DNA from 3 places in the Paenibacillus sp. WG02 genome. Region 3 is predicted to be linked to each of the others. Evidence: riboswitches for the same ligand, from Rfam matches in the RefSeq annotation. Region 3 holds a riboswitch; each other region holds the start of a gene.

Region 1 (3,273 bases), 3.4 Mb from region 3:
GGAATCGACCATTGCCCAAACCACGCTACTTGCAGTCCGAAATAGATTAAAAATGCGGCTCCTACAGAAGCCCCCGAGGAGACACCGAGTGCATAAGGATCCGCAAGTGGATTGCGCAGCACACCTTGAAAGGCTGCCCCTGCGATTGAGAGTGAAGCCCCTACTAGAATCCCCAGTAATACACGTGGAAATCGTACTTTATTGATGATTTGTTCGGACGACTGCGGCCAAGTGGCATGGATGTGATCTCCCAGCCAAGGGATATGCTTGGCGAGAATACTGGCTATTTGCAGGACCGGGAGATTTGCGGTACCCAGCGACAAGCTCGCCACAATAGAAAGAAGAAGGAGTATAACCCCTACTCCTCCCCATAGCATTAATTTTCTTTTCATTTTATTTCACCAGTTCAGGATAAATGCCTTTCGCCATTTCAAGCAACCCGTCGGTCAGTCTTGGGCCTGGACGGCTAAGCATGTTTTGGTCGAGGCCAATCACCTGCTTGTTCTTCACGGCATCAATGGCATCCCAACCGCTTCGTGTGCGGATAATTTCATCTAGTGGTTTCTTACTTTTACTATCGACAACACCATTAGCGAACAGAATTACACTTGGGTTTTGTTGAATGATTTTCTCTTCACTGATTTGGTACCAGCCATTTTTGTCCCCTGCAACGTTAACACCACCAGAAATCTTGATCAATTCATCCATAAACTCGCCACTGCCCACTGTCCATCCCGGGGCAAATTCAATGTAAACCTTTTTCTTGTTCTCTTGCTTCACGTCTTTCACTGCATTAACAACCTTTTGACGGTCCGCTTTCATTTTAGCAACCACTTTTTCCGCTTGCTCCTGATGATCCGTAATTATTCCGTACGTTTGAATATTCGCAATGGCATCATCCACTGTTTTAGGCTCCACTTTAAACACGTTGATATTCAAAGCACGCAGCTTTTCTACCGTATCGGGATTCATCGAAACCCCCGTAAAAACGACATTAGCGTTTGCTGCGATAACCGCTTCTTGGTTAGGCTTCGTTATGCTGCCAAGCTTTGGCTTCGTTTTCGCTGCTTCTGGATAATCATCATAATCAGATACACCAACAATATTAGCTTCAAGCCCAATTGCAAAAAGGGCTTCAGTCTCCGCCGGGGAGACAGATGCAATACGCTCAGGCGCTTTATCAAATGTAAACTCCTTGCCCGTAGCATCCTTTATTTTCAAAGGATAAACCGTCTTCTTGGCTGCTGCTGTTGTTGGTGCCGCCGTTGCAGCAGGGGCTTTCGTCCCCTCCCCGCCAAGCTTAGACGGATTAGAGATTTCCGTTTCCTTTTTACCGCAAGCTGCGAGACTCATTGCTGTTGCTAGCGCTACTGTAAGAATAAATGCATTTTTTACTGAATTCCTTTTCATCTGGTAAACCCTCTCTCTGAACAATTTATTTCGATTGAACCCAAGGATAAACGGCTGCGCCGTCTCTCAGAGACGAGCGCGTTTGTCAAGGTTGATGTGGAGCAAAAGTATAAAACTTATACTTTCTTATCAACTAACAAAAAAGCCCCTTTGTTCTCGAAGGAACAAAGGGGACGATAAATCGCGGCGCTCAGCAACCCTTACGGTTGCTTCCTGATTTAACGCGATCCTTTTCCTCGAAGGATGTCGTAAACGGCACCATAGGCAGGTATCCTGACTCTCCCGGCAACTCATGCCTGGATTACAGTGGCGGGACCGCGCCGGACTTTAACCGGCTTCCCTTTTAAGTGGCAATCTCTAGTAATGAGCTTACCAGCACCTATGGCTGCATATTTTACTATCAATCTATTTGTCGATTATAGACTTCTTGTTACTTTTGTGCAATTACTTTGAGCACTTGCTTCGACTCATTCATCTTCGGAGCATTTTGAGGAATAAAAGCTACCAAGCCTTTCCCTTCAAAACCTTGCTCTTTCATCCATTTGTTTCCTGCAAGTGGAATACCATAAAGATGTTTTTCAGCAGGCTTGCCCTCTTCCGCTATTTGAATAACGCCATCCGGATAATCTTCTGGTTTGATCGTATCATCCAAAGAAACGAAACCTGCTTGATTACTTAGTGATTTGAATTGATCTTCAGCAAGAATGAAGATACCGTTGCCTCCTGCTGCCAGCTCCACAATCATTTTTTCCAACGAAAATATAGGGGATGTATTGACTTTGACTGTAGGAACCTCGCCAACCTTGGATTTCAATGAACTCTCCAGCTTGTCCCCCGCTTCACTTGGAAAACCATTAGCACCCATAATAAATATAGATACATCCGGCTTCGGCCCGCCGCAACCCGTAAGCATCACCATAAGACCCATCATCATAACCAACAGCCATTTCACTTTCATGTTGTGAGCGTACCTCCGTTTGTTATCTGAATCCATCGATAGTCGTGAGAAAAGTCGGTTTTCACCGACTTTTTTTCCCATTATGCATATATTCATTTATTTTTTGGTCTAGCATTGTACTCAATTCAACGACGGATTCCGATGTCATTTCTTCCCCGTCAAAAACCATCTGTTCTAACCTGCGTCGCAGAGAATGAATCTCTTCTTCTAATAAGGTAAGGGAGTTTTGCTTCTTCGCACGCTTGGTTAACCAACGTTGTCCGAAATCCTGTTCACGAATTTGAAAATGTTTTTGATAGGTTGATAGTTGATATTCCATAAAAGCCATGCTCATCCCTCCTTACTACAAGAATACCAGTTTTCATCAATAATGAACATATTTATTTACGTTATAGATTACAATTTTCTCATAAAATTACCAATTCTCTCTAATGCTTCATTTAGTTGAGAAACACTATAGGCATATGAACAACGAAGGAAGCCTTCTCCGCCTAAACCAAACACATCTCCAGGCACTGCAGCAACCTTTGACTCAAATAATAACCGCTGAGCAAACTCTTCTGAAGTTAATCCGGTTGCGACTATACTTGGAAATGCATAGAAAGCGCCCTGCGGCTCATGGCATTCGAGACCAATATCTCGGAACCCTTTTACAATCAGACGTCTGCGTTGGTTATAAGACTCGATCATCCGATCTTTCTCTTCCAAGCCGTTCGTCAACGCCTCGTGAGCAGCAACTTGACCCATCACCGGTGCGCACATCACCGTATATTGATGAATTTTGGTCATCGCCGAAATAAGCTCATGGTGACCGCAAGCATATCCCATCCGCCAGCCTGTCATGGCAAAAGCTTTGGAGAACCCGCTAACCAAAATTGTCCGATCTTTCATGCCGGGAATAGCCG
Region 2 (3,273 bases), 3.4 Mb from region 3:
TCACCAATGGATATTTTAATTTCGCATCATCAATAGCAGACGGGATATGAATTTTCGCATGCCCAGCCGCAAATAAGATAATCGGAATGACAACAATATGAGTGGCCCCTAATTCAACACAGCGGTCAATTCCTTGCATGATCGTTGGTTGAACAAATTCCAGGAAACAGGTCTCGACAATTTGCTCTTTCATCTTACTCGCAATTTCTGATACAAAGAGGCGAACTTCCTCATTCCCGCCTTCTTCCCGACTCCCATGACCCACAAATAAAACAGCATTCATCCTTATTTCCCCCTAATCCTAATCGCCGCAAATGGCATTTTCGATGACGAAACCTACCATTTCTTGATGGCGGTAGCCTTCAATTTCTTTGACACGCTTGAAAAATTTATGAAACCGTTCGTTCGGATGTCCTTCTTTTTGGTAACGTTCCACGATCCTGCCCACTAAGTCGACAAGCTCCTCAGGAGCAATTCCTTCTGCAACGGGTTGAGCCGCATGTGCATTTCGACCTACTGTTTTTCCGCCAAGAAATAGATCGAATTTCTCTTTGCGATAGACGATGCCGATATCTTGCTGAACAGCTCCATAACAAGCCATGCCACACCCGTTAAAGCCAATTTTCAACTCTTTTGGTACTTCTAGATTGCCAATTCGATGATGGATGGCTTCCGCATAAGGAATAGACTCGCCTTTTTCCAAATTACAAAAGTCACATGCTTTGATTTGAGCAACATCACCAATCGGTGATAACAATAAACCAAGTGCACTTAGTTCGGATGTAATCTGCTTAGGGTTATTGGTTTGCACACGAACAATCAGTTGATGATGCGGGGAGTATTCGATGTCTCCACGATCTCCGACAATCTCGCCTAACGCACACAACTGGGCAGCTGTTAACTTTTTATTCGCGATACCCGGGCTTACGGCAAACTCAAAGATCGATTGGGTCGCAGTCAGCTTATTGTCAAATTCAAAAGACACCTCTTTAGTCCCTTTGGATACTAGCTGCAGGGCTTCCATTGCAAGTTGTAAGGAGTTGCTAGGTGACAAATTGGGCGATGACTTTAGCTGGGACGGTTCTTTACTCTCAGTCACCTCAGCATCCATAAGTTCATCTTCTTCATCAAACTCCTCCAAAGATTCATCTAAGTCCTGCCCATCCAGTTGTTCCAAAGCCCAAGGCTCAGCTTCAGATTTCAACCTTTGATGTGGTTTAAGCGGCTGTGTTTCAGCCCCTAAGGTGTATTTCCGCTGGTAACCGCGTGGTGTAATCATGAGACCGTCATACAGCTTAGTAGCGGAATTGCCAATAATAATGGTCGTTAACATGCCAATATCATGATTCAGCATATCAGCAAGCGTCGTCACAACCACATGCTCGCGGTCTCGATACGCGCTTTTAACAATCCCAACAGGTGTTGAAGGAGATCGATGCTTAAGGAGAATGCGCTGCGTCTCCACGATTTGTCTGGTCCGTCTACCGCTTCGCGGGTTATAGAGGGCAATGACGAAATCTGCCATTCCTGCTGCCTCAACCCGCTTCGCAATCAGCTCCCATGGCGTCAGATGATCACTTAAGCTGATGGTGCAAGAATCATGCATAATTGGTGCCCCTAGCAGAGATCCAGCCGAATGAACAGCAGAAATGCCCGGAATCACTTCCACTTGAACGCCATTCTCACGTGTCCAGCCTTGTTCCATCAATACCTCATAGACAAGACCGGCCATCCCATACACTCCAGCGTCTCCACTGGAAATTACGGCTACTTTCTTACCCTGCTTCGCTTGCCGCACAGCCTCTTGCGCACGACTCACTTCTTCCGTCATGCCGGTTCGAACTACTTGCTGTTCGGTTAACAGACCTGCGATAAGATCCACGTAGGTGTTATATCCGATGATGACTTCACTTTCCCCAATCGCTTCCCGTGCACGCTTCGTGATATGTTCAAAACTCCCCGCCCAAAGCCGATAATAAGCAGTTTTCCTGACATTTTGTAACACCCTTCCCCCGTTATTACACAAACAAAAAAAGCATCCCTAACATAAGTCATGTTAGAAATGCTTGGTAAATTACGACAGTTAATAAAACCAGAAGTAACCGCTCTCTAACACTCCCTAATTCCACGTAGGGTTCATGTGTTGTTGAATTAGGCAGGTCTCCTGACTTCATCATCCCCTTGCACCTTCCCAGGTTGTTACCCAGTGGCATGTTGCAAGGAGTTACCGTAATAAACGGCGATATTCACAGTGGCGGGTCCGTGCCGGTATTTCACCGGTCTTCCCTTTTAACCATACATCCGAATGGATATATGGCACCTAATTCCATTGATATGCAATTACGATCATCCTACCATCTATCGATAGGGTTGTCACGTATTTATTCATAGATGGCCTGGTAGAGTCCTTCCATCAGACTCTGGTAACTGCTTGGATTATAGGTAATTTCCGCAAAAGAAACTTGAATGACCTTGTTGATCGTTTTAACGATAAAAAAACTATCCTCCCCACGCTCCGGGTCAATATAGGTATAGCACTCTAAGTGACTGCTTCCCGTTTTTTGACGTAAAAATTCCGTTGCTTCCGCACTTAAATTCGCATATTTAGGCATAGTTAGGTTCCTTTCCATTAAACGAAGTGATGCTATCTATTATAACGTATTTTCACCCTTTGATTCCTATCAAAACGAGAAAGTATTTCTTTAATTTTCAGAATTTTCGTACTATAATGAATCTATCAAGATATCGCTTTCATTCTATGAAGGAGGAATTGATATGAGCAGTCATGAAACGAATGGATTGGTGTTTGTCTTTACGGGTACTAGCGGTTCTGGTCGTAAAACAATTGCCCATCACATTGCCAAAGAGCTTGGTTTCTCATCTGTCGTCTCCTACACAACTCGAACACCTAGACCCAAAGAAATCAACGGGAAGGATTATAATTTCATCTCCCGCAAAGTATTCATCGATAGTGACATTGCAGGTGAATTTTTTCAAACTGTTGAAATTGACGGGAATTTCTATGGTATTAAGAAAGCGGACATCGATGAAGCGCTTCGCAAAGATGGACTTATCTATGTCATTGTGAATCGTTATGCAGCTAACCGTTTCAAGTATACATTTGGAGAAAGAGCGATCCGCTTGTTCATCTATGTCAACAAACAAACGATCATGGAACGCATGCTTGCTCGAAACACGCCAACGGACGTCATTGACCACTACATGAACCACTACATAGAGGAAGTCTCCTACCGCAAGGATTGTGAGCATGTT
Region 3 (3,273 bases):
GTCAAGACGTTGGACTTGTCTTTCAGGATCCGGAACAGCAGCTCATTCTGAATACTCCCTATGAGGATGTCACCTACGGTCTGCGGAATGCCGCCGTCCCTGAGCCTGAGATTACTCAGCGAGGAGAAGCTATATTACGAACGATGGGACTTGAACACTTAGCACACACTCCCATTCACCACTTGAGTCTCGGTCAAAAGAAACGAGTAGCCTTAGCCGGCGTGCTCGTGCTTGAACCAAAGCTGCTGCTGCTGGATGAACCAACGGCCTATCTGGATCGGATATCGGAACAACAGCTTGTCGAGGAACTGGACCGGATCCATAGCCGCGGAATCACGTTAGTCATGGCCACCCATGACATGAACCTAGCTTATTCGTGGGCTGATTGGATTCTGGTGATGGATCGGGGACAGTGCGTCATGGAAGGCACGCCAGATGAAATATTCAAAGATAGCAAGGCACTTCATAGTCTTGGACTTGACAGGCCCATGCTGCTAGATCTGTGGGATGCACTGCCTGAAGCTTGCCGTCAGGGAGTCTCGGCACCAAGGAATGTGAATGACTTTACAACATTATTGCAAAAAGTCTTTGCATAATGATAACCAATGACATATATAAAGAGGCTGTCCCAACTGTGATTAGAGGGACAGCCTCTTTATGTATAGCATCATGCAACCATCTATCAATGATAGGCCCTCCCACCGTAGTTGCTTGTCATTCTTAACAAGTATGACAAATAAGCGCGTTATTCGCGCTTATTCAAGAGCGTCCGAACCAATAAGCGCGGAAAACGCGCATATATGACCAAAAAGGACCTCCCCCTATTGGCGGAAGTCCTTTTGGATACGTGCTTTAAGGTAGATTCCCAAAAAAGGTTATTAACCTTTCGGGATAGCCCCCTTTTTAAATTTTCATTATCTGATTATTTACTTTGTATGCGACTAATACCCTTATTTCCTATTCCAGTTGGCACAAAGCGCTCCTCAAAGCTATAAATCATATGTTCCTCGAGTGGTTTCCCCTCTAGTAAATGCTCTCTCACAAGCCTTCTACCCGTCTCTGGTGTCATTTCCTTGTACCAAATCCCTTGCGGATACACTATAACTACACCTTCGTCCTGGCAGCGGCCATTACATCTAGTCCGAGTTGTATGTATTAGGTGCTCGGCTCCGTGCTTCGAAATTTCATCTCGGATGGCTAGCGTTGTTTCATCTCCTGAATGTTTCAGACAAGATCCTCCGTTACAGATAAGCACATGATGTTGGACTGTTGATAGATCCCACGTACTCATAAGAACACCTCCCTATCTCCCGTAGGTATATAAAATGTGCTGCTGAAATAGGCAGGTCTCCTGGCTTCAGGATCTTCATCGAACGTCAGCCTTCCCAATCGGTCGATCAGTGGCATTCGAGACGTTGACTCCTCTGTTACAGTGGCGGGACCGCGTCGGCTTCAAACCGATCTTCCCTATTAAGCTTACGCTGCGCTTGGATAGCGAAAGGTAAGCACCTATTTCGGATATGAAATTGTGACCGAGTTTATTCAAATCTTTTAAACTCAAATCTCATCTTACCTCATACTCTATTTACAAACAAGGAAAAAGCCCCACCAAATGGTAGGGACTTCCTCGGAAGCTGTATTTTCAAATTCAAATCGCTGCATTTAAACGGAAGGACGATTCGGTTGGTGCTTTCCAGGCTCTGTTGAATCCAGATTGGACTGTATGCGAGAAGATTGCTTCGAATGATCGATTGTGCTTTGTGTTCGCTGGTCCATACTTTTCTTTTTGCTCATAATGGGATTAATCCTCCTCTGAGTTGAAATAATGATCACTTGATTAGTATGGAGAGATACCGCGCCAAATATGCTGTATAAACTACCCATTAAGGACAGCGGAGAAGGAAACAAAGCAAAAGCCTGTAAGGAAATCTCCCTACAGGCTTTCGATGGTGCCATTAGACTTAGTGCTTCTTGTGCGGCAAATTACTGCCTGGCTCACCGTCACCTTGCGTCCTGAAATTCTTCGCGGCTTTCCTCTGCTTGTCGTGCAGCTTGCTAATGAAATGACTATCCATGAGCATTCGCCTCCTGAAGAAAGAATGGCACTACCTCTTTAGAATGTCACGCAAGCTCTAAATTTAAACGCATGGCAAGATTAAGAATCGCGCCTCTTGCTTCTGCATCTGTTTTGACTTTTTCGTACAATTCCTCAAAATTAGTGCGGTTTTGAATAAATTCCGGTTCGGTTTTGATAGCCGTTTGTGTCCAGTTGATCAAGACATTCTCCGCTTGGGTAAGTTCATTGTAAGCACGATGCAAGCCGACACGCTCAATGATTTCTTCCATTTCTGCCTGCCCAACTTCTTTACCTTCCTCTTTTAATTCCACTATTCGTTTATCCGCTTGGTTGCTGATTTGCAGAAAATGCTCTCTTGATGCCAAATAGTCAATTTGTGCTTTGGAGTGTTTCTTTTTCATAGTCATCACCTTTGTCATTTAATAAGTAAGAATTGGGTTTATTGTATCAGGCCTGTCTACAAAACACAAAATCCGTCCAGTTGTCTGCGCCCATCCCATTCTGGACAGACATTATATACCTTCCGTTTGCATACCCTTTATCATCATGCTCTCTTTATAAGGAAAGGAAGGAACGTCTATGTGCGGAATAACGGGTTGGATAGATTGGCGGAAAGACTTGACCGGGTACCCGTCCATTCTAGAAAATATGACGGAAACGCTCCATTTGCGCGGACCTGATGCTTCTGGTACTTGGATTTCACAGCATTGTGCCCTCGGTCATCGACGTCTTAGTGTAATGGATCCGGAAAACGGCGCTCAGCCCATGGTACGGAAACAAGGAGACTACACGTACACGATCGTATATAATGGCGAACTCTATAACGCCCCAGAACTCAAAAAAGAGCTCGAACTTCGTGGGTATCATTTCCGCACAAACTGTGATACAGAAGTGCTGCTTGTTGCTTTTATTGAATGGGGGAGAGCTTGTGTAGACCGGCTTAATGGCATTTTCGCTTTCGCGGCCTGGAATGATCAAGAACAATCCCTTTATTTGGTCAGAGATCGGCTCGGTGTAAAGCCGCTTTTTTATTCTCATCAAAATAGTGTGCTTCTATTCGGCTCAGAGCCGAAAGCCATACTCGCACACCCCGACTTCCAAGCAGAGGTTGGTGCGGAAGGCTTGGCCGAAATCTTCGCAGTAGGTCCGGCTCGCACACCCGGTCATGGGATTTATCGCAACATGTCTGAGCTCAA

Evidence for each region. Region 3 has a riboswitch for cobalamin ahead of ACBP55_RS08935 ((2Fe-2S) ferredoxin domain-containing protein). Riboswitches for the same ligand answer to the same signal wherever they lie in the genome.
Region 1: it holds a riboswitch for cobalamin, as region 3 does, so the genes downstream of both, ACBP55_RS31205 (ABC transporter substrate-binding protein) here and ACBP55_RS08935 ((2Fe-2S) ferredoxin domain-containing protein) in region 3, are expected to answer to the same signal.
Region 2: it holds a riboswitch for cobalamin, as region 3 does, so the genes downstream of both, cobJ (precorrin-3B C(17)-methyltransferase) here and ACBP55_RS08935 ((2Fe-2S) ferredoxin domain-containing protein) in region 3, are expected to answer to the same signal.

The regions. Positions count from the first base shown of each region.
Region 1 covers NZ_AP036016.1:6,903,821-6,907,093, forward strand. Annotated here, with positions in the region: gene ACBP55_RS31200 (FecCD family ABC transporter permease) at 1-392, opposite strand, end outside; gene ACBP55_RS31205 (ABC transporter substrate-binding protein) at 394-1,410, opposite strand; cobalamin riboswitch at 1,657-1,808, opposite strand; gene ACBP55_RS31210 (type 2 periplasmic-binding domain-containing protein) at 1,841-2,368, opposite strand; gene ACBP55_RS31215 (aspartyl-phosphate phosphatase Spo0E family protein) at 2,430-2,696, opposite strand; gene ACBP55_RS31220 (aminotransferase class I/II-fold pyridoxal phosphate-dependent enzyme) at 2,765-3,273, opposite strand, start outside.
Region 2 covers NZ_AP036016.1:5,256,710-5,259,982, forward strand. Annotated here, with positions in the region: gene ACBP55_RS24080 (sirohydrochlorin chelatase) at 1-283, opposite strand, end outside; gene cobJ (precorrin-3B C(17)-methyltransferase) at 302-2,005, opposite strand; cobalamin riboswitch at 2,138-2,339, opposite strand; gene ACBP55_RS24090 (hypothetical protein) at 2,382-2,612, opposite strand; gene ACBP55_RS24095 (guanylate kinase) at 2,776-3,273, shown strand, end outside.
Region 3 covers NZ_AP036016.1:1,882,922-1,886,194, reverse strand. Annotated here, with positions in the region: gene ACBP55_RS08940 (energy-coupling factor ABC transporter ATP-binding protein) at 1-596, shown strand, start outside; gene ACBP55_RS08935 ((2Fe-2S) ferredoxin domain-containing protein) at 923-1,291, opposite strand; cobalamin riboswitch at 1,325-1,528, opposite strand; gene ACBP55_RS08930 (hypothetical protein) at 1,663-1,794, opposite strand; gene ACBP55_RS08925 (DUF4023 family protein) at 1,962-2,075, opposite strand; gene ACBP55_RS08920 (hypothetical protein) at 2,122-2,478, opposite strand; gene asnB (asparagine synthase (glutamine-hydrolyzing)) at 2,657-3,273, shown strand, end outside.